Regions from separate parts of the Azoarcus sp. CIB genome, predicted to be linked through region 1. Evidence: predicted binding sites of a transcription regulator. Region 1 holds the regulator's gene; the other holds the start of a gene.

Region 1 (11,553 bases):
CGCGAAACCCGCGCGGCGCACTGCCTCGCGAATGGCTTCCGGCACGACGAGGCCTGGCTGGTAACGCAACGTCGCGCGCTCGGTCGCGAAATTCACCGTCGCATCCACGCCCGGAAGCCGTTTGAGAACCTTCTCCAGCCGGGTCGCGCACGCAACGCAGGTCATGCCAGTGATGCCCAGTTCCATCGTGGCCTGCGGCACATCGAAACCTGCCTTGCGGATCGCCGCGATCACCTGCTCGGGGCCGCTCGCGGGATCCGTGACGCGCACATGCGCCTTTTCCGCAGCAAGATTGACCGAAGCATCGACACCGGGCAGCCGGTTCAGCACCTTCTCGATCCGCGCCGCACACGCGGCACAGGTCATTCCGGAAACCGGCAGTTCAAGGGTCGGACTTTTCATTGTCGTTTCGGGAGCACTCATCTTCACCACTCCATTCGGCCTATCCGGGATCCGCGCATTCGGATCGCCGATTGCGAAACGGAACGCTTGATGGCAGTCTAGACCCCGTACCCAAGTACGGAGTCAACCCCATGAACGACCTCACGATCGGTGCGTTGGCGAAATCGGCCGGAGTCGGCGTCGAGACAGTGCGCTATTACCAGCGCCGCGGCCTGCTGTCGCCGAACGGCGCACACAAGGGCGCGTTTCGCGTTTACGGCAACGACGAACTCGCCCGCCTGCGTTTCATCCGCCGCGCCCAGTCGCTCGGCTTCAGCCTCGACGAGATCGCCGACCTGCTTGCGCTCGACGAAGAAACAGACCGCGAGCGGGCACGTGCGTTCGCCCAGTCCAAGATCGCGGACGTCGAGTCCCGCATCCGCCAACTGACCGAGATGCGCAGCGCCCTGCAGGGACTCGTAACCTGTTGCGAGCATACCGAGGCACCCGCCCCCTGCCCGATTCTCCACGCGCTCGCGAACACCCCCGAGCCGCCGCCCGTGCCGCGGGGTAGAGCTCGCGCCCGGTCCGCCGAGCAGGCGCCCTGACGGCGCTCAGACCTCGCACACGACACCGCGCCAGAGGGCGCCGCCGAGGCTGGGCGCATGAAACAACCCAAACACGCCGAACCCCAGCACCAGCATCCCGGCAACGAATCGCACGCGGCGATTGCGCGTGATATCGCGAAAGCGCTTGAACACCATGCCCGCGAGCATCAGGTTCGGCAGCGTGCCGAGCCCGAAAGCCAGCATCAGCCCCGCCCCGCGCCCGGCCGAACCGGTCACCAGCGCCGTCGTCAGCACGCTGTAGACGAGGCCGCAGGGCAGGAAGCCCCACAACAGCCCCAGCGGCAGGGCTTGCCCGACCGAACGGGCGGGAATGAAGCGTGCGGTAAAGGGCTGCACGCGCTTCCACAGCACCAGGCCCACCCGCTCCACCGGCGCGAGCAGCTGGGTGAAGCCGGTCAGGTACAGGCCCAGGGCGACGAGCATCAGGTTCGCCAGCACATACAGGCCCATCTGCACCGGCAGGATGTCCGAGAACAGCATGCCGACCGTGCCGAGGGCACCGAGCGCCCCGCCCAGCATCGTGTAGGTCGCGATCCGCCCGAGGTTGTAGGCGAGATGCACCGGCCACTGGCGCCCGGTCCGGCCCGGCATGTTCACGGTGAGCGCGCCGACGATGCCGCCGCACATGCTGACGCAGTGCGTGCCTCCCAGAAGGCCGATCAGGAAGGCTGCGATGTAACCGGTTTCAGGCATGGCGATAGTCGGCAAGACGGGAGAAGCCCGGGGGCGCGACGCAAAAAAACAAAGCGGGCGCCCGAGGACGCCCGCACTGTATCACCTTCTCCCGGCCCGTACAGCCCGCGGCCGCTGGCGGCCGGAGCGGCTCAGATGACCTTCGAATAGCGCGCGCGCTCGCGGTCGGAGCGCAGGTAGCGGTCGAACACCATCGCGATGCCGCGCACCAGCAGCCGCCCCGCGGGCAGCACGCTGATCCACTTGTCGCTGACCTTCAGCAGGCCGGCCTCTTCCATCGCCTTGAGATCCTCGAGTTCGTCGGCGAAGTATTCGTCGAACTTGATCAGGTGCGCGATCTCTATCGAGTCGATCGACAGTTCGAAGTGGCACATCAGGGCCTGGATGATCGACCGGCGCAGCAGATCGTCGGCAGTAAGCTCGATGCCGCGCAGCACGGGCAGCTCGTCGCGATCGAGGGCGTCGTAGTACTCGTCGAGCGTCTTCACGTTCTGTGCGTACACCGGGCCGATCTTGCCGATCGCCGAGACCCCGAACGCCATCAGGTCGCACTCGGCCTGCGTTGAATAGCCTTGGAAATTCCGGTGCAGACGCCCTTGGCGCTGGGCGATCGTCAGCTCGTCGTCCGGCTTCGCGAAGTGGTCCATGCCGATATAGACGTAGCCCGCCTCGGTCAGGCGGCGGATCGCCAACTGCAGGATCTGCAGCTTGGTGTCCGACGTCGGCATGTCGTTGATCGCGATGCGACGCTGCGGCTTGAACAGGCCCGGCAGGTGCGCGTAGCTGTACAGGGAGATGCGATCGGGCGACAGCTCCAGCACCTGTTCGAGCGTCCGATTGAAGCTGATGATGTTCTGGCGCGGCAGGCCGTAGATCAGGTCCATGCTGATCGACTTGAAGCCGGTGGCACGAGCTGCGTCGATCACGAGCTTGGTCTCGTCGTAGCTCTGGATGCGGTTGACCGCCTCCTGCACCTCTTCGTTGAAGTCCTGTACACCGACGCTCATGCGGTTGAAGCCGAGGTCGGCAAGCAGCTTCACGGTGTCGAAATCAACCTTGCGCGGATCGACCTCGATCGAGTACTCGCCGTTCGGCACGAGCGTGAAGCGCTTACGCACCGAATCCATGAGCTCGCGCAGCTCGTCGTGCGACAGGAAGGTCGGCGTGCCGCCGCCGAGGTGCAGCTGCGTCACCTGATGGCTCCCACCCAGTGCGGCAGCCTGCATCTCGATTTCCTTGTCGAGATATTTCAGGTACTTGGCGGAGCGCGCATGATCCTTGGTGATGATCTTGTTGCAGGCGCAGTAGTAGCAGATCGTGTTACAGAACGGGATGTGGAAGTATAATGAGAGCGGCTTACTCACGCCCCCGACGCCGCGTTGCGCCAGCCAGTCCCGCAATGCACGGGCATCGAACGCTTCGACGAAGCGATCGGCCGTGGGGTAGGACGTGTAGCGAGGCCCGTTGATGTCGAACCGACGAATCAACTGCTGGTCGAAAACAAGATCTTTCTGACTGGTCATGGTTGTATCGCTTGAGTGCATTCCGTACGATCTCAAAAAGCCGCAGTTTCGTGGTTGACGTGGATCAACGGTCCATTCCGCCGGGCGCCTGCCACTTCTCGGTCGACGTAGAAGGAACAATATTATCGTGCAAATGAAGGCGACGGTGCCGATTACAGTGGCGAGTCTGAAGGTCGCATGCTCCCAGTGCAACCTGGTCGAGTTGTGCCTGCCGTTCGGGATGTCGGAATCGGAAATCGACCGCCTCGACGAACTCGTCGGCGCGCGTCGCAAGATCAAGCGGCAGCAGAATCTGTATCGCGCGGGCGATCCCTTCGAAGCGATCTACGCGATCCGCGCCGGCTCGTTCAAGACCGACGTGCTGCTCGAGGACGGTCGCGAACAGGTCACCGGCTTCCAGATGACCGGCGAAATGCTGGGCCTCGACGGCATCAGCACCGAAACCCATTCGTGCAACGCGATCGCGTTGGAGGACAGCGAAGTCTGCGTGATCGCGTACAGCAAGCTCGAAGAGCTGTCGCGGGTGGTCGAGGGGCTGCAACTGCAGTTCCACAAGGTGATGAGCCGCGAAATCGTGCGTGACCATGGCGTGATGACCCTCCTCGGCTCCATGCGCGCAGAAGAGCGCCTGGCGGCCTTCCTGCTCAACATGTCCCAGCGATTCACGGCGCGCGGCTTCTCTCCGGCGGAGTTCCACCTCCGCATGACCCGCGAGGAGATCGGTTCCTATCTGGGCCTGAAGCTTGAAACGGTGTCTCGCGCCTTTTCGAAGTTCCAGGACGACGGCCTGATCGCGGTGCAGCAGAAGCACATCCGCATCCTGGACATCATCGGCCTGAAGCGGCTGATCCAGCACCCGTCGCCACGCCCCTGAGGGGGGATTTCCCCCTTCGTACGGCCGATCGCCCACGTCGTGGGCTATTGACGCCGCCGCGCGGTCATCGTTCCCGACAGGGCGGCAATATCCTCCTCGGAAAGCAGACCGCGAGCGATCGGCAGCAGATCGCCCTCCTCGCGCTGGATGTGCCGACGGTAGGCGTCGGCAAACGCCTCGACATCTGCAGGCGACAGATCGGCGTTTTCGCCGCCGGCGATGCGCTCGAGCCGTGCCCGCATCCGCGCCCAGCCGGCAAAGAGCTTCTGGTGATCGGCCAGGATCCAGTCGATGAGCGTGCCGAGTTCGGTACGCCGGGCGTCATCGGCACGCGCCCGCAGGACGGGAAAGAGATCGTCCTCTTCGTCCTGATGGTGCTTCACGGCAGCGATGTCGAAGTAGCGCATCACGTTGACTGCCGCCTGCTGCGCCTGCTTGTCCGGGCCATGCTCGGGCAGCCAGGCGGCGAGCCGCGCGAGGGTTGCAAGTTGCGCCTGCAGGCGCTCGTGGCAGGCTTCGAGCATCTCTAGAGGCGTCTCGAAACCCGGGGACGAAGGGATCAGCGAATCGGTCATCGGAACACTCCGGCAAACGCGATGAATCCTGCCGGGTTCTTGCTCAGAGCCACCGACACGATCCATGAAAAGGTTAGCAGGGCCGCGAGCAGCGCCAGCACTCGGACGCGCATGGTGCGCCCCCAGCGCAGCGCGGTCGCGCCGAGAAGAATATAGACGACAAGCGCGACGACCTTTGCGGTGACCCACGGCGCAACGAAGGGGTACTGGCCGCTCATGGTCGCAAGCGTGATCGCGCTGCCGAGAAACACGGTGTCGATGAGGTGCGGCAGGGTGCGCGTGACGCGGTGATCCAGCAGCGGACTGCGCCGCATCATCCAGACGCCCTGCAGCACGAATCCGCTGATGCTCAGGGCCGCGCACAGGATGTGCAGGTGCTTGACCGACAGATACATCGCACTCAGCCCGGGCGTCCATCGCTGCGCGGACGCCAGTAGATCGGCAGGTAGCGCGACGCCCACGCGCCGAACACGCCCAGCCAGCCGAGTACGGCCAGCAGCATGACGAACGCCGTCCAGCCCGCAGGGACGAGTTCCGCGACAATGCGCACGACGACGACCGCTTCGAGGCCGAGGAACAGCACCCAGGTCAGGCGATCCGCAGCGAGCTTGCGCCCCGAGTGCCCGAGAGTCACCCGCGACACCATCGCCATCAGGACGGACCCGAAGAATCCGACGCCCAGCGCATGCAGCGGCGCCATGCCCAGCACGCTATAGCCCAGCAGGGACGCAGCCCCCTGGATGGCGAAGAGCGTCAGCGCGATTCCGAGCCAGAGAAATCCGATGTGCAACATCCCCAGCAGCGGCACTTTCATGGCGGGCACCGGCCTCCACTGCCGCGACAGCCACAGGGCCGCAAAGGCGGCGGGAGCGTCGACGATCCAGCGCAGCGACAGCAATCCCGCCACGTCGAGCGCAGCATGCAGGACGCTTCCGCCGACGACCAGCACCAGTACCCACAGGGGGCGCACCATCACGTAGGCCGGGATCACGCTGCTCGAAAAGAACGGCACCATACGGTGACACACGCCGAAGAACACCGGCAGCAGCGAGCAGAACACGGCGATCTCGATCGCGATGCGCGCCCAGATCGGGTTGCCGCTCAGCGCAAAGCCGAGCCAGGCGAGGACGGCGACCATCCCGGCGATCATCGCATAGCACACGAGGCGGGCATGCAGCGCCTCGAGATCGCCGTGATGCGCGACCTGCCACAGGATGCGCTGCACCCCGCCCCATCCGAGAAATACCAGCACCAAGCCCGGGACGGCGACACCGGGCACGACCATGCCGACTATGGCCAGCGCCCACCCTGCCGCCAGCAGACGCCAGGACCAGAGCCAGCGACCTGCCGCAATCTCGTCATAGCCCTGCCAGCGCGGCATGGCGGTGAGGAGGAAGCCGAACATGAAAAACGGAAACACGCCGCTCGTCACGAGCAGGGCGTGCATCCACCCCGGCGGGAGAACCCAGCCGATCGCCGGCAGCAGTCCCACGCGAGCGCCGAGCTCCGCTGCCCACATCGCAAAGCTCACAAGAAGCATCACGGCGCCGGACAGGAACATTGTCCGGTGCGGTGCGACAAACAGCACGAATGAGGTCGAAACCGGCTTCGCGTGCGCTTGCATCTTGTCTCCTGTTGCCCCCAGCGGAGACAGTCTGCGGGACGCCGGATCGCGGCCCGTGTCGGGTTGCGGGTTAAAATGCACGGGTTTCTCCACGGAGTCCGAGATGCCCAACCGTCCAGTCGATATTCCCACCGCACTGCGCCAGGTTTCTTTCTTCAGCGAACTGACCGCAGAGGAGATCGACCGTGTTGCCCGCTTCACCCGCGAACGCCACCTCGAGAAGAGCGAAATCCTGTTCCAGCGCGGCGATCCCGTGCATGGCTTCTACTACGTCGTCTCGGGTCAGATGAAGCTCGCGGTCTCGTCGGCGCAGGGCAATGAAAAGGTGGTCGAGATCATCAGCCCGATGCACACCTTCGGCGAGGCCGTGTTGTTCCTCAACCGTCCCTACCCGGTTTTCGCCGAAGCCCTCACGTCGACGCATCTGCTGCACATCGGCCAGGCGGTGGTGTCCGAGCTCATCGACCAGGATCCTGGATTTGCCCGCAAACTCCTCGCCGGCATGGCAATCCGCCTGCACGGCATGATCCAGGATGTCGAAACCTATTCCCTGCGCTCGAGCATGCAGCGCGTGATCGGCTATCTGCTGCAACAGGTCGACAGCGAAAGCGGGGTCGCCTGCGACATCGCCCTGCCGACCAGCAAGCAGGTCATCGCCTCGCGGCTCAATCTGACGCCCGAAACGCTGTCGCGTATCTTTCACGACCTGTCCGAAGCGGGACTCATCACGGTACACGGCAAACACATCTCCCTGCTGGACCCCGCCCGCCTGGCCCGCCACCAAGGCTGACCGGCACCCGTTGGCGGGGTGTGTCGAGGGATTCTCGGTGTGCAGGCCCCGGGTGACCTTGACAGGGGTCAATCGGGCGGAGCCACCCGCAGCCGACTATGGATTCAACCGCAGCCCCGAGGGCGGATCAGCGCTCGAGGACGTACTGACCGGGCGCCTTTGCAAGTTCTGGAAATGCCGCGGACGCGGCCGGGCGGGCCTCGACGAGCTCGCCGCAACGCGGCTTGAGCCAGTCCATCCAGTCGTTCCACCAGCTGCCGCCATGCTCTTCAGCGTGCTTGCGCCAGTCGTCCGCCTTGTCCGTGCGGCGGGCTGCCGCAGCCCAGTACTTGCGCTTCGGCGGATTCACCGGCGGGTTGACGATGCCGAGGATGTGGCCCGAGCTCGACAGCACGAAACGACGCGGCCCCGTGACGAGGTTGTTGATGCGATACGCCTGCTCCCATGGCGCGATGTGATCGTCTTCGGCAGCCACCGCATACAGCGGCTGAACGATGCGCGACAGATCGATGGGCTGACCGGATATCGTCAGCCCATCGACCTCGATCAGGCGATTCTCGAGATAGAGTTCGCGCAGGTACCACGAATGCATCGCATAGGGCATGCGCGTGGCGTCCATGTTCCAGTACAGCACATCGAAAGGTGCAGGCGCCTCGCCATACAGCCAGCCATGCACGACGTAGTGCCAGATCAGGCTGTTGGAGCGGAGCAGACGGAAGGCGGAAGCCATTTCCTTACCTTCGAGGAAGCCCTTGCGGGCCATGTTCTCCGACAGGAAGCGGACGCTCGCACCATCAATGAACACCTCGATGTCGCCCGGACGATGGAAGTCGACCAGGGTCGTGAACAGGGTCCAGTCCGCCACCGGCACCTCATCGGCCCCGAATCGGCGGTTCGCCCATGCCATGTACATCGCCAGGGCGGTGCCGCCGATGCAGTACCCGACTGCATGCACCTTCGGCGCACCAGTGAAGTTGCGTGCCGTTTCGACGATGGCGTGGACACCTTCCTCGAGATAGCTGTCGAAGGCGACATCGCGCATCGACGGATCGGGGTTCTTCCAGCTCGTGATGAATACGTCCAGGCCCTGATCCAGCAGGTAGCGGACCATGCTCTTCTTCGGCGTGAGATCGAGGATGTAGAACTTGTTGATCCACGGCGTAACGATCACGACCGGCTCCGCGTGCACCTTAGGCTGCGTCGGCGCGTAGTGGATCACCTCGAGCAGATGGTTGCGGAAGACAACCGAGCCCTCGGTCGTGCCGAGTGTCACCCCCACCTTGAAATCGCCCGGACTGCTCAGGCGGATCTCGCCTGCCTCGAGGTCGGCGAGCATGTTGCGCACGCCGCTGGCGAGACTCTCACCCTTCGTCTCGATGGCCTTGCGGATGGCGACCGGATTCGTCCAGAGGAAGTTGGTCGGAGCAACTGCGTTAAGCCACTTCCGCCACCAGAATGCGGCACGGCGGCGCTCCTTGCTCGAGAGTCCGGGCGTATCGAAGAGCATGTCCTGCATGTGGTGCGTGAATGCGAGGTACCACTCCTTCGTCAGGTCCCACGTCGCCGAGTCGGTCCACACGGGATCGGCAAAGCGCTCGTCGTCGGCATTGGGAACGACCGGATCCTTGCTGGCCAAGCCCATCGCACGACAGGCGGAATGCCATTGCAGGCGCCACAGGTCGCTCGAGAGCTCCGCCATGCGCTCCGCGAGTTCCTGGGGATGGGAAAGCCACGCGAGCTGCGCATGCACGATGGGTGCCGCCATACCCAGCGGATCGAGACTTCCTTCGACGCTGTCGTGGATCTCTCGCATCGCCCGCCGCACGGACCGCGGAGGGTCGCCCGCCGCGCGCTTCCTGGTTGTCGTTCCGTTTTTCATAGCCGACGCTCCCGCACTCGCGATGACAATCAAGTCAGACTATAACAGTGCCCCGCAAGCGGAACCGTGACATGCGGCCAGCCCAGCCGCTCATCGACCGCATCTGCCAGTGCCGCTGTGGCTTCCTGTTCGCCGTGCACGACAAACGTATGGCGCGGCGGCCGCACGAAATTCGACAGCCATGCCAACAAGGCCGGCTGGTCGGCATGGGCGGACAGGCCGCCTATCGTGTGGATCGCCGCCCGCACCGGCACCCGCACGCCGAACAGCGTGACCGCACGGGCACCGTCGACCAGGCGCCGGCCCAACGTACCGGCCGCCTGGAAACCGCAGATCACGATGCTGCACTCGCTGCGGTCTATGTTGTAGCGCAAGTGATGCTTGATGCGGCCGGCCTCGCACATGCCGCTGGCCGAGATGATCACCAGTCCCGAGCGCTCGTTGTTCAGCGCCTTCGACTCCTCCACATCCTGCACGAACCTCAGGCGCATGCGCTCGCTGTGGGCACGAATCCATGCCAGCAACTCGCGCGTCTCGTCGTCCCAGAGTTCGTCGTAGCGCAGCGTGAGTTCGGTTACCGCTGACGCCATGGGCGAATCGACGACGACATCCAGCGCATCCAACTTGCCCTGACGCACGAGGCTTGCGAGCACGAACAGCATTTCCTGGGTGCGGCCGACGGCGAATGCCGGAATGATGACGTTCCCCTTCCTGCGCTCCAGCGTGTCCCGCAGGACGGCGACCAGTTCCTTTTCGGTTTCGGCCATCGCACGGTGAGCGCGATTGCCGTAGGTCGACTCGACGACGAGGAAGTCGGCCTCGGGCACGGGGGTGGGGTCGCGAAGCACCGGCCGGCCCGGCTGCCCGAGATCGCCGCTGAACACCACCTTGCGCACAGCGCCACCCGATTCGATGTCGAGTTCGATCACCGCCGACCCGAGGATATGCCCGGCGTCATGGAAACGGCAGCGGACGCCGGGGTGCGGATGGAGTTCTTCGCCATACGACACCTTGCGCAGGCTCGCCAGGCTCGCGCGCGCCTGGTTGACCGTATACAGCGGCCCCGCCTCGTAGCCGCGACGCAGATTCCGCTCACGCTTGCCCCGGTTGATCCACTCCGCCTCCTTTTCCATGATGTGCGCCGAATCGAGCAGCATCACGCCCAACAGGTCCACGGTCGCCGCCGTGGCGTAGATCTTTCCCTTGTAACCGAGCGATACCAGCCGCGGGACGAGACCGGAGTGATCCAGATGGGCATGCGTCAGGAGCACGAAATCGATTCCGCGCAGATCGAAATCGAGCGCCCGCAGGTTCTTGCGATCCGCGTCCCGCCCCCCCTGGAACAGGCCGCAGTCGACGAGAAAAGTGCCGCCGTCGTAGTGCAGGCGCGCACAAGAGCCGGTAACTTCCCCGGCAGCGCCGAAAAATGTCAGTTCCATGGTGCCTCCCTCATGACCATTGACTGCCTGACGCGACAGCGACGAAGTTTGACGGGAATCGACAGCCTGACAGCATTACCGTCGCTTTCGCACAAGCGGGCTCGCTATAATCGACCTGTCCTTGCAAAACATTGGGAGATGCACGATATGTTCAAGCACATACTGGTTCCCACCGATGGCTCTCCGCTTTCCGAGAACACGGTGGGCCGTGCCGTGTCCTTCGCGAAGGACGCCGGTGCGCGCATCACGTTCTTCTACGCACAACCTGACTTTCCCATGCCGATATACGGGGAAGGAGCGCTGATCGATCCCACCACGCCGGAACAGTTCAGCAAGGCTGCCGCCGACGAAGCGAAACGCATCCTCGACGCGGCAAAGATCGCCGCGGACGCGGCAGGCGTCGCCTCCGACACCGACACGATCGTCAACGAGGTGCCTTATGAAGCGGTCATTGACGCCGCCGAGCGCCACGGCTGCGACCTGATCTTCATGGCGTCGCACGGGCGCCGCGGCATCGCCGGCCTGCTCTTGGGAAGCGAGACGCAGAAGGTTCTCACCCACAGCAAGATCCCCGTACTCGTTTACCGCTGATCCGCGGCCGATCGCTTGCTCCATGCGCATCGGGCAGCGGAGGATCGCGGCCCGATGACGATATTACGCTTTCCGGTTGATCTCCGCGGCGCTGCGCTGAAAGAACAGCGTCAGCAGACTGGACGCTGCGCCAACCAGCCAGAAGCCGAAGAAACCGATCGAGTATGTGGCCGTGAGCGAGTAATGCACGGGTTCGCCGAAGAGGTAGAGCTCCTGCGGATCGATCACCGTGAAGAAGACTGCCTCGGCAAGACCGGCCACCAGAAAGGACGGCCACAGCACCTGAATCCATTTCAGCATTGCATTCCCCTGCGTGGCGACGGTCAGGACTTGGCGGGAACGATACGGATCACGGCATCGGCGGGAATGTTCGCCGACCCGTTCATGCGCCAGCTGCGCGATTCGTCCTCCACCTGCAGCAGCCACCGTCCGGCAGACAGCGGCGCAAGCGGTGCCGCAAACACGCCGTCACGGCGTTTCAGCACGACCACCTGATCCATTCCGCCGCGCGTCGGATGGGAAATCGTCAGCACCACCGTAGGCGGTAGCGGAGCG
Region 2 (11,553 bases), 2.2 Mb from region 1:
CTTCATGCGTTCGAGCTGCAGCGCGCGCAGCTCATCCTGACTGGCAGTTTCGATCGCTTCCAGGTCGCCGGGCGACGGGGTCTTTACGGGCATTCTCTCTCCTCCTGGTTTCTTCGGTTCGCGCGGGTTTCATATGATGACGGAATTATTCCCCACATCTGGGGAATCCCGGGTGACCCGCGTCAACCCATCCTCACAACTCGACGACGGCCCTGCCCTTCAGCCGGTAGGACCTGCCGCGCATCACCGCGATCAGCTCGCCCTTGGGGTTGGTGACGCTGATGTCGTACACACCGGTGCGCCCGGCGGCGAACACTTCCCTCGCCTCGGCGCACAGAACCTCACCGGGACGGCCCGGCGCCATGAAGTCGAGGCTGATGCCGGACGCCACGGTCTGCTCGTTGTAGCTGTTGCACGCGTAGGCGAAGGCCGTGTCGGCGAGCACCGTGATGAAGCCGCCGTGGCAGATCGCGAAGCCGTTCAACATCTCCTCGCGCACCGTCATCGTCACCTTCGCGTAGCCCGGGCCGACCGCCTCGAAGCGAATGCCGTTGGCGCGCAGCACGCGGTCGTTCTCCGCCATGCCGTCGCGCACGCGCTCGGCGACGAGCTGCGGATCCAGCCCGTTCGTGAGATCGCGATAGCCCGCCTCAGTCATACATCGCCTCCCCGTTGCAGGCCTTGCGGCGCAGCAGCGGCGACACGCGATAGCGCTCCTCGCCGTAGTGATCCTTGAGATTCGCGAGCACCTCGACGACGAAACCCGCCCCGAGCTGGTCGGCCCACGCGAGCGGGCCGCCCTTCGGATAGTTGGTGCCGTAGCGCATCGCCGTATCGACGTCGCGCGCGCTCGCCACGCCCTGCAGCACCGCGTCGGCGGCCTCGTTGGCGAGCATCGCGACGGTGCGCAGCGCGATCAGCCCGGCGACGTCGTCGATCGCGCTGACCTTGAAGCCGGCCTTCTGGAAGGTGCCGGCGACGACGCGCAAGGCGCCCTGCCCGCACTGGTCGGCGCGCGTGAGCGCGATGCGGGTGCTGGTCGCGTAGTCGAGGCACAGGTCGAAGAGCACGAGGTTCGGCACGCGCTCCTCGGCCGCGCGCAGCGTCGCGGTGCGGCCGTCGGTGAGCGCGACGCGCGCAGGGCCGATCTGCATCCAGCCGCGCCTGCCGTGCATGCCCGCCTCGCGCCGCACCTCGATACCGGCCGCTTCAAGGCGCGCCAGCAGCGGCGCCGCCGCGCCGATGTCGCCGACCACGGTGACGCGCGGCTCGCCGTCCTGTGCCGGCTCGTCCTGCGGCACGGCCTTCGCGGCGAGTTCGCCGTATTCGTAGATGCCGCGCCCGGTCTTGCGCCCCAGCCGCCCGGCGGCGACGAGCTCCTGCTGGAACGGGCTCGGCGCAAAGCGGCGGTCGCAGAAGTAGGCCTCGAACACCGACTTGGTCACCGCGAAGTTCACGTCGTGGCCGATCAGGTCCATCACCTCGAAGGGCCCCATCGCGAAGCCGCAGCCCTCGCGCAGGATCGCGTCCAGCGTCGCCGGCTCCGCCTCGTGCTCGGCCAGCACGCGCAGCGCCTCCGCATAGTAGGGACGCGCGACGCGGTTCACGATGAAGCCGGGCGTCGAGGCCGCATGCACGGGCATCTTGCCCCAGGTGCGCGCGGTCGCGTGCAGGCACTCGGCGACGTCGCGCTCGGTGTTGAGCCCCGACACCACCTCGACCAGCGCCATGCGCGGCGCGGGATTGAAGAAGTGCAGGCCGGCGAGCCGACCGGGACGGGCGAGCCCCGCCGCCATCGCGTTGATCGACAGCGACGAGGTGTTGCTCGCGATGATCGCGTCCGCGCCGAGCGTAGCTTCCAGCTCAGCGAAGAGCTTGCGCTTGACCTCGAGGTTCTCGACGATCGCCTCGATCGCGAGGCCCGCATCCGCCACCTCGGCCAGCGCCGCGACCGGCACGACGCGCTCGAGCGTCGCCGCGGCTTCGGCCGGGTCGAGCCGGTTCTTCGACACGAGGAACTTCAGATCCTTGTCGATCGCCGCGCGCCCGGCGACGATCGCCTCGGCGCGGCCGTCGAACAGGTACACGGTGTGGCCCGCGCGCGCGGCGACCTGGGCGATGCCGCTGCCCATCGCGCCGGCGCCGATCACGACGATCTTTACATCCTTGCCGAGGGAACTCATTCAATCACCCTTGAAATTCGGGCTGCGCTTTTCCATGAACGCGGCGACCCCTTCGCGGTAGTCGTTCGACTGGCCGCACACGGTCATCAGGTCGCGCTCGAGGTTGAGCTGGGTCTCGAAGTCGTTGGTCGAGCTTGCCCACATCGCCTGCTTGGTCTTCGCGTAGCCGAAGGTCGGGCCTTTGGCGAGACCGGCGGCGACCTGCTGCACGGTCGGCAACAGCGCTTCGTCATCGACGCACTTCCAGATCAGGCCCCAGGCCTCGGCCTGCTCGGCCGACAGCTTTTCGCCCAGCAGCGCCATGCCCATCGCACGCGCCGGGCCGACGAGGCGCGGCAGGATCCAGCTGCCGCCGGTGTCCGGTACGACGCCGAGCTTGCTGAAGGACTGGATGAAGCTCGCCGAGCGCGCCGCGAACACGAGGTCGCACGCCAGTGCGATGCTCGCGCCGGCACCGGCCGCGACGCCGTTCACCGCGGCGATCACCGGCAGCTCCAGGCTGCGCAGCGCGAGCACCAGCGGCTTATAGTTCTTCTCGACCGATTCGCCCAGGTCGACCGGCTTCTCGCCCGGCGCCACGGCGCGGTCCGACAGGTCCTGCCCGGCACAGAAGCCGCGCCCCGCGCCGGTCAGCACCAGCACGCGCACGACGCCCGCCGCGCGGCCTTCCCTGACCTTCGCCAGCGCCGCACGCACCTCCTCGTGCATCCGGGCCGTGAACGAGTTCAGCCGGTCCGGCCGGTTCAGCGTCAGCGTCGCGACGCCTTCGACCACATCGAGGCGAATCGTCTCGCCCTGCATGCTCCAATCCGTTCTGCCCAACGCGCTGCTCATGTCTCCTCCTGTCATCCCTCTGCACAAACGCCCACCCATGCCCTCAGGCGGCGCTTCTGCAGAGTCTCCTTTTTCGGATCGCCCGGAAGGCTTCGGGGCCTCCTGTCGGCGGGGTCGGTGCCCGGTAGTCCGAGCTTTCTTTCTAGTCCGGCCATTGTTTGACCGACCGGTCAATCAATAGTAAGCTTGATCCAGATCAAAAGACAACAGTTTTTTGCTTGACAAGTTTCACCGCAGCGCAGCAATGCGCCAGCCGCTATAACACTGTCAGCAGCACCGATCCGCAGGGGCCGCAGAAGCCCCGCCCCATCACCAGAGGAGACCCTCGATGTCCCACGCCGCGTCCACCACCACGCCCGCCCAGTTGTTCGACAAGCACCACGCGACCCTCGAAGCCGCCGTCCAGGCGATCCACGCCCGCGGCTACTGGACGCCCTACCCCGAGATGCCCAGCCCCAAGGTGTATGGAGAAACGGCACAGGATGACGGACGCCGCGCCGTCGAGGCCACCTTCGGCCAGGAGTTCGAGCTCGGCCAGCCCGGCCGGAGCGGCTGGATGGCGAGCGAGCGTTCGCCCTACGGCGTCGAGTTGGGCGTGCGCTACCCGGTGTGCGACGCCGACGCGCTGATCGCCGCCGCGCACGCCGCGATGCCGGGCTGGCAGCGCATCGGCGCGCAGGGCCGCGCCGGCGTGTGCCTGGAGATCCTCGATCGCATCAACAAGAAGAGCTTCGAGATCGCTCACGCGGTGATGCTCACCACCGGCCAGGGCTGGATGATGGCCTTCCAGGCCGGCGGCCCGCACGCGCAGGACCGCGGCCTCGAAGCCGTCGCCTACGCCTACCGCGAGATGAAGTTCGTGCCGCACGAGACGGTGTGGGAGAAGCCGCAGGGCAAGAACCCGCCGCTCAAGATGAAGAAGCACTTCGAGATCGTCGGCCGCGGCGTCGCGCTGGTGATCGGCTGCGGCACCTTCCCGACCTGGAACACCTACCCGGGCCTCTTCGCCGCGCTCGCGACCGGCAACCCGGTCATTGTCAAGCCGCACCAGAACGCGATCCTGCCAGCCGCGATCACTGTGCGCATCGCGCGCGAAGTGCTCGCCGAGGCCGGCCTCGACCCCAACCTCGTCACGCTCGCCGCCTTCGACAAGCGCGAGGCCACGCAGGCGCTGGCGACCCACCCGGCGGTGAAATCCATCGACTTCACCGGCGGCAACAGCTTCGGCCAGTGGCTGATCAGCAATGCGAAGCAGGCGCAGGTATACGCCGAACTCGCCGGCGTGAACAACGTCGTCATCGAATCCACCGACCAGTACAAGGCGATGCTGAGGAACCTCGCCTTCACGCTGTGCCTGTACTCGGGCCAGATGTGCACGACGACACAGGCGATCCTCGTGCCGGGCGGCGGCATCGACACCGACCAGGGGCACAAGACCTACGACGAGGTGTGCGCCGATCTCGCCGCATCGATCGACAAGTTCCTCGCCGACCCGGCGGTCGCGACCGCCGTGCTGGGTGCGATCCAGTCGCCCGACACCCTCGCCCGCATCGCCGAGGCGCCCGAGCACGGCCGCGTCGTGCTCGCATCGAAGAAGATCGCCCACGCCGAGTTCCCCGGCGCCGAAGTGCATTCGCCGGTACTGCTCGCGTGCGACGCTGCCGACGAGAAGAGCTACATGGAAGAGCGCTTCGGCCCGATCGCCTTCGTCGTGAAGGTCGCCGACGGTGCCGCCGCGGTTGCGCTGTCCGAGCGCATCGTGCGCGAGCACGGCGCGCTCACGGTCGGTATTTACTCGACGAAGCCGGAAGTCGTCGACGCGATGACCGAGGCGAGCTGGCACGCCGGCGTCGCGCTGTCGATCAACCTCACCGGCGGCGTGTTCGTGAACCAGTCGGCGGGCTTCTCCGACTACCACGGCGTGGGCATGAACCCGGCCGCCAACGCGAGCCTGTCCGACAGCGCCTTCGTCGCCAACCGCTTCCGCGTCGTGCAGCGCCGCTACCACGTCGAGTAAGCGGCCCCGGCCGCAAGGCGCAACGCCGCACGCGCGGGCCTCGTCTACACTGCGTCTTCCCCGGACCGGACGAGACCCCGCGCGATGCCCGACAGCGGCAACCTCCTCGACACGCTGCCGCCGCCCGGCGGCGACGAAAGCTTCGACACCCTGTTCGAGCGCGCCAGCACGCGCATCGAGCGCATCGTCTCGCACGGCCACGCCAGCCCGCCCGGCTTCTGGTACGACCAGGCGCAGGCCGAGTGGGTGATCGTCGTGCAGGGCGAGGCGGTACTCGCGTTCGCGGACGGCGAACGGCGCGAGATGCGCGCGGGCGACTGGGTCGCGATCGCGCCGCACCGCCGCCACCGCGTCGAATCGACCGGCCCCGCGACCGTCTGGCTCGCCGTGCATGTAGACTGATGACATAGCGATCATCGACGTCACGCCATGTCCCCCGAATCCCCGCAATACTGGACCCCGAACCACAGCTTCGACGACGGCAATGCCGCCGGCGAGCGCGGCACGCGCCTCGTGCTGCTGATCACCGCGGTGACGATGGTGGTCGAGATCGCCGCCGGCTGGTGGTTCAACTCGATGGCGCTGCTCGCCGACGGCTGGCACATGAGCTCCCACGCGCTCGCGATCGGCCTCTCGGCGCTCGCCTACGCCGCCGCGCGGCGCTACGCCGACGATCCGCGCTTCGCCTTCGGCACGTGGAAGATCGAGATCCTCGCGGGTTTCGCGAGCGCGATCTTCCTCATCGGCGTCGCGCTCGCGATGGTCATCGGCTCGGTGGAGCGCCTGCTCGCGCCGCAGGACATCCGCTTCCCCGAGGCGATCACGGTCGCGGTGCTCGGCCTCGTCGTAAACGTGGTGTGCGCGCTGATCCTCAACCACGCGGGCGAGCATTCGCACGGCGGACACGGGCATGCGCATCACGACCCTGCCCACGCGCATGATCACGATCACAGCGACCACCACGATCACCATCATCACGACCTCAACCTGCGCGCCGCCTACCTGCACGTGGTCGTCGATGCGGCGACCTCGGTGCTGGCGATCGTCGCGCTGCTGGGCGGCATGCTGTACGGCTGGAACTGGCTGGACCCGGCGATGGGCATCGTCGGCGCGGTACTGGTCGCACGCTGGTCGCGCGGACTGCTGCGCGACACCGGCCGCGTACTGCTCGACCGCGAGATGGATCACCCGGTTGTCGGCGAGATCCGCGAGGCGCTCGCGAGCCACCCGCACTGGCCCGAGGCGCCGCGCATCGTGGACCTGCATGTGTGGCGCGTCGGCCGCAACCGCTTCGCCGCGATCGTCAGCGTGCTCACCGGCGACCCGACGATCACGCCCACCGCGATCAAGCGCGCGCTCGCCCCGCACGAGGAGCTGATCCACATCTCGGTGGAGGTGAACCGCCCGCAGGACGCCGCCTGAAGCGGACTGCGCCTCAGCGGTCGTGCGCGATGTCGCGCTGCACGGTGGTGCGCGCAGGCGGACGCGGCGGCACCGGCACCGGCGTCACGACCACGTCCGCAGGCCCGCCGGCGCCTGTCGCCACGGGCTCGATCACCGGAATGTCCCACAGCGCGCGGTAAGTCGCGCTGTAGTTCATCAGCTGCTCGGTCATCCTGGCGATGCGATCCGGCGGGCGCGGCACGTTGGCCGGACCGATCGCCGCGTAGCCGAGGCCGGCGCGCTCGCCCTCGACCTCGAAGCCGAGCATCCTCAGCATGGTCGGCAGCATGTCGAAGTGCGTGACCTCGTCGGTGTTCTTCACGAGCTTCTTGTCGGCGCCGATCAGCAGGTTGTACACGCGCCGCTCCGGATTCTTCACCAGCTTGTCGTACGAGGTGTTGCCCATCGCGAGATGGTCGCCCTGCACGACGACCGCGATGCGGTCCGACCAGCCCTTCTTGTTGATGTACTCGATGAAGTCCGCGACCTGCCCCGCCGTGCATTCGACGATGCCCTCGAAGTCCTGGAAGCCCTGGCGCTCGCAGGTCGACGAGAGGTGGCCGTAGGGGTGGTGCATGTCGATCGTGAGGACGGTGAGGTTGAAGGGCTTGCGCGACTTCATCAGCGCATCGAGCTCGCTGCGGGCGTGGCGGAACAGATCGTCGTCGTACAGCCCCCAGCCGCTCATCAGCTCCGGCCGCTCGCCCGCGTTCACCCACTCCTCGCGCCCCATCACCTTGCTGTAGTGGTGATCCTTGAAGAACTTGCCGACGCCGGCGAAGGCGAGGCTGGAACCGTTGAGGAAGATGTTGGTGTAGCCGTTGCTCGCGAGGATGTCGCCGAGGCAGCGGGCGCGCGGCAGGAAGCTCTCGACCTGCTCGCCCTGCGCATTGCCGCCGAACAGCGCCACCGACTTCAGCGGCAGGCCGCACTGTGTCGCGACGATGCCGGCAATCGTGAAGTGCGCGCCCATCATCTCGCGGTAGCTGTCGAAGGACACCACCCGCGGCTTGCCCTTGAAGGCGTTGAGCCGGTACAGGAGGTCGCGCCCGAACAGCGCCGGATCGGAATAGGTGCTCTCGAGGCTCTCGACGTAGATCAGCACGAGGTTCTTCGGCTGCTCCTTGCCGCGCTTGACCGACACGCGGCTCGGGTCGACGTAGGAGCCGGCGAAATAATCCTCGCCGAAGTAGGCCCGCACGTAGCGCGCCAGCGAGAAGCTGTCGATGAAGAAGGCGACGCCCGCCCCGAGCACGATCAGCGGGATCGCCCGCGACACGCCGTGGCGCGTGAAGCGCGCCAGCGCGCGGCCGACGCGGCGCATGCCGACACGCAGCCAGTACCAACCGCGGCGCAGCCACGGCACCGGCCACTTCTCCGGATGCGCGCGCAGGTGGTTGACCCACTCGTCCAGCCCCCACAGCACCATCGCCAGCGCGACCGGCAACGCCAGCGCGCGCCACAGGAAGCGACGGGTCAGCTCGGGGTCGCTGGTCATCAGGCCTTCGGCACCGAAGCGCAGGTGGTAGAGCACCTGATCTATCGTGACCGAGCCGAACTCGTCGGTGAGCCAGTCGGGCAGCGCATACAGCAGGCAGCCGACGAGGATCGCCAGGGGTTTGAGCAGCTTTCGGACACGCATTGACAGGACGACTCCGGCGGGCGGACTTCCGTGCGGCGGCGCCGCAGGCACCGGAAGGTGCGCAATATTACCGCAACGCTTCAGGCGTAGACTGGCGCGGGGGCAGCAAGTTTGCGCGGCGGTTCACGACGCCCGGGCCTGCGGCCGACACGCGTCGAGCAGGGCCGCGAAGGCGTCCGCAGGCATTGGCGATCCGAACAGGTAGCCCTGGCATTCCGGACAGCCCGCGTCGCGCAGGAAATCGCGCTGGTCGGTCGTCTCGACCCCTTCCGCGATCACTTCCAGCCCGAGGCTGCGTGCGAGCGCGATCGTCGCCTGCACGATCGCGGCGCAGCTGCGGTCGTTCGGCAGCTCGCTGACGAAGGAGCCGTCGATCTTCAGGCGGTGGATCGGAAAACGCTTGAGGTAGTACAGGGACGAATAGCCGGTGCCGAAGTCGTCCAGCGCGAGCTGCACGCCCTGCGCGGAGAGCCTGTCCATCAGCCCGATCGCGCGTTCGGTGTCTTCCATCAGCATGCTCTCGGTGAGCTCGAGCTCGATGCGCGCGGGATCCGCGCCGGTCACCGCGAGCGCCTCACGCACGGTCTCGTCGATGTCGCCCTGCAGCTGCCGCACCGAGAGGTTCACCGCCAGTCGGAACCCCGGCGGCAGGCGTTCGCCCCATTCGACCACCTTGCGGCAGGCCTGCTCCAGCACCCAGGCGCCGATCTCGACGATCAGGCCGGTGTCCTCGGCGATCGGGATGAACTCGGCGGGCGGCACCAGACCACGCTCGGGCTGGCGCCAGCGCAACAGCACCTCGGCACCGGTCATCGCACCGCTCACGGTATCCACCTTGGGCTGGAAGTGCAGCTCGAACTCGTTGCGCTCCAGCGCATGGCGCAGGTTCTCCTCCAGCCCCAGGCGCTCCAGCGCGCCCTCGTTCATCGACGGCAGGAAGAAGCGGTAACGGTTGCGCCCGGCGCGCTTGGACTGGTACATCGCGACGTCGGCGTGCTTGGTGAGCACCTCGGGCGTGCTGCCGTCCTCCGGGTAGAAGCTGATGCCGATGCTGGCCCCCGTCGCGATCTCCCGCCCTTCGACGAGGAAGGGCGTGGACAGGGAATCGAGGACGCGTTGCGCGACCGCGGCGGTGACCTGTCGGCGGTCGAAGGATTCGCCCGCGAGCAACACCCCGAACTCGTCGCCGCCCAGGCGCGCGGTCGTGTCGCAGTCGCGCACGATGCCGCTCAGGCGCGCGGCCACCTGCTTGAGCAGCGCGTCGCCGGCCTTGTGGCCGAGGCTGTCGTTCACCGGCTTGAAGCGGTCGAGGTCGATGAACAGTACCGCGAGGCTCGAGTTCTGGCGCCGCGCGAGCAACACCGCGTTTTCCAGCCGGTCCTCGAACAGTCGCCGGTTCGCCAGCCCGGTCAGCGCGTCGTAATAGGCCAGGCGCGCGATGCGCTCCTCGCTGAGGCGTTTCTCGGTGATGTCGTAGAACATCCCGATGTAGTACACGAGCTCCTGCCGGTCGTTGTAGTCCGCGCACAGGGTCAGCCACTGACGGTAAACCTCGCCGCTCTTGCGCCGGTTGGTGACTTCGCCCTGCCAGTAGCCGCGCTCGTTAACCGTCTTCCACATGTCGTGGTAGAAGGTGTCGTCGTGCCAGCCCGACGACAGCAGGCGCGGGGTGCCGCCGATCGCCTCCTCGGGCGTATAGCCGGTGATCTCGGTGAAGGCGCGGTTCACCTCGATCACGCGCTGCTCGGGGTCGGTGATGACGATGCCCTCGATGCTGCGTTCGAACACGCTCGCGGCCATGTGCAGGCGCCGGTTGGCGGCCTCCAGCGCCTCGTTCTGCGCGCGCATGCTGGCCTCGTGCTCGCGCAGCGCTCCGTACTGCCGGCGCAGGATGCGGTCGGCGCGGCCAACGACCAGCAGCAGCACCGCGTAGAGCGCACCGAAGCCCAGCACGATCGCGAGCAACAGCCGCCACGAATCGCTGTCGATCTCGCGGATGTCGCCCGAGACGTCGGTGTACAGCTCGAACACCGCCTTCACCTGCCCGTCCGCATCGGGGCGGATCGGGATGTAGCTCGACACCACGTTCACGTTCTCGATCTCGCCCTCGGTCGCGCTCATGCGGCCGCGATAGACGAGGTCGCTCATGGTCACGCCGCCGCGCGCCGCGAGGAAACCGGGATTGCCGCTCTTGTCCTCGCCGATCTCGCGCACGACGGTCGAGAACACGGCCGTGCCCTTCAGGTCGTACACCTTGATCTTGATCACCGGCACGCCCGTCGACAGCTCGCGGATGCGTTCGCGCAGGCGTGCCGTCAGTTCGCGGTCGCGCAGCGCAAGCGCGTCGCGGCCTCCGGAATCCATCAGCGCCGCGCCGAACTCGGGCCAGATCGCGTTCGCGATGGTGCGCGCCAGCAGTTCGTTGCGCGTACCGGAGATATCCGTGCGCTCGGCGATCTCGCTGCTGCGGTATCCCCACAGGAACACCAGCGAAAGCACCAGCACGGCGATTCCGCTCGCAATCGAAAAATAGCGGGTCAGTCTGAACATGCATCCCCCGGTCGCCTGCCGGCCTGTCGCGCCGGACGGCCCGCAAACGCGCGGCCGCCGCAGTCCATCATACGACCATTCTTCCGCGTCGGCAGCGCCCGTCAGCGCCGCCCGGACGCGATCTGCATCGCCCCGGAGGAATCAGTCACGCAGGTTCTCGAGCGGGATGCCCCAGCGCGTCAGGGCGTCGCGCAGCAGGGTCTGCTCGGGCAGGCAGATGATGCCATCGGCCTTGGACAGCACCAGCATCGCGCGGCACACCATCTCGCGCAGGACCGGATCGGTGATGCGGTCGAGCATCAACTCGAAGCGCTCGATGTCGAGCAGGCGCACCGGGTCGATGCGTTCGGGCCGCTGCAGCAGGCGGCGGCAGTGGTCGATGATGGCCTGGATCAGGGCGTCGCGCTCGACGCCCAGCAGTTGGGGAATGCCGAGGCGGTCGAGCGCCTCGAGCTCGCGGCTGGCGAGCACGCCGTCCGCCAGCAGGGTGAGGGCCACCAGCTCGGTGGCCACGGCGCGTTGCGCCTCGTAAGTCGGGTCGGTCATCGGCAGGGATGCGGGGCGCGAAAAACGTTGAAGGATAACGTGCCTATGACCGCATGCTGCAACGAATGGTTTCGGCCGCGCACGACGATCGTGCGCGGCCGGCCCGATCAGAAGCTCTTCGACACGGCGAACACGACCCGTTCCTTGAAGATCTTGCGACCGTCATGGCTGCCATACACCTTGTGGCCGCGGTCGATGTCGGTGTCGTGGTAGCGCAGGTCGAAGTTGAGCCCCCACATCTGCTTCGTGACGCCCACGTTCCAGTGCGTCCAGCCCTCGGCGCCATGCCCGGTGAGCTCCTGGTAGCCGATCGAGCCGTCGATGCCCCAGCCGTCGCC

The links. Region 1 encodes FNR, which switches genes on or off when oxygen is low (the NO sensors DNR and NnrR bind a similar motif). Its sites were predicted from a motif close to TTGANCTAGNTCAA; they were not measured.
Region 2: the regulator FNR is predicted to act here: its motif matches at 3,204-3,217, upstream of paaN (phenylacetic acid degradation protein PaaN).

The regions. Positions count from the first base shown of each region.
Region 1 is NZ_CP011072.1:3,464,214-3,475,766, forward strand. Features, by position in the region: gene AzCIB_RS15380 (heavy metal translocating P-type ATPase) at 1-402, opposite strand, end outside; gene AzCIB_RS15385 (MerR family transcriptional regulator) at 534-989, shown strand; gene AzCIB_RS15390 (sulfite exporter TauE/SafE family protein) at 996-1,703, opposite strand; gene hemN (oxygen-independent coproporphyrinogen III oxidase) at 1,835-3,226, opposite strand; gene fnr (fumarate/nitrate reduction transcriptional regulator Fnr) at 3,360-4,100, shown strand; gene AzCIB_RS15405 (hemerythrin domain-containing protein) at 4,145-4,675, opposite strand; gene AzCIB_RS15410 (SirB2 family protein) at 4,672-5,070, opposite strand; gene AzCIB_RS15415 (NnrS family protein) at 5,076-6,299, opposite strand; gene AzCIB_RS15420 (Crp/Fnr family transcriptional regulator) at 6,403-7,089, shown strand; gene AzCIB_RS15425 (PHA/PHB synthase family protein) at 7,217-8,902, opposite strand; gene AzCIB_RS15430 (MBL fold metallo-hydrolase RNA specificity domain-containing protein) at 8,998-10,407, opposite strand; gene AzCIB_RS15435 (universal stress protein) at 10,555-10,998, shown strand; gene AzCIB_RS15440 (hypothetical protein) at 11,062-11,298, opposite strand; gene AzCIB_RS15445 (FixH family protein) at 11,322-11,553, opposite strand, start outside.
Region 2 is NZ_CP011072.1:403,788-415,340, reverse strand. Features, by position in the region: gene paaK (phenylacetate--CoA ligase PaaK) at 1-93, opposite strand, end outside; gene paaI (hydroxyphenylacetyl-CoA thioesterase PaaI) at 194-658, opposite strand; gene paaH (3-hydroxyacyl-CoA dehydrogenase PaaH) at 651-2,183, opposite strand; gene paaG (2-(1,2-epoxy-1,2-dihydrophenyl)acetyl-CoA isomerase PaaG) at 2,184-3,017, opposite strand; gene paaN (phenylacetic acid degradation protein PaaN) at 3,346-5,034, shown strand; gene AzCIB_RS01635 (cupin domain-containing protein) at 5,119-5,436, shown strand; gene dmeF (CDF family Co(II)/Ni(II) efflux transporter DmeF) at 5,464-6,456, shown strand; gene AzCIB_RS01625 (sulfatase-like hydrolase/transferase) at 6,470-8,119, opposite strand; gene AzCIB_RS01620 (putative bifunctional diguanylate cyclase/phosphodiesterase) at 8,243-10,669, opposite strand; gene AzCIB_RS01615 (tellurite resistance TerB family protein) at 10,811-11,215, opposite strand; gene AzCIB_RS01610 (TorF family putative porin) at 11,323-11,553, opposite strand, start outside.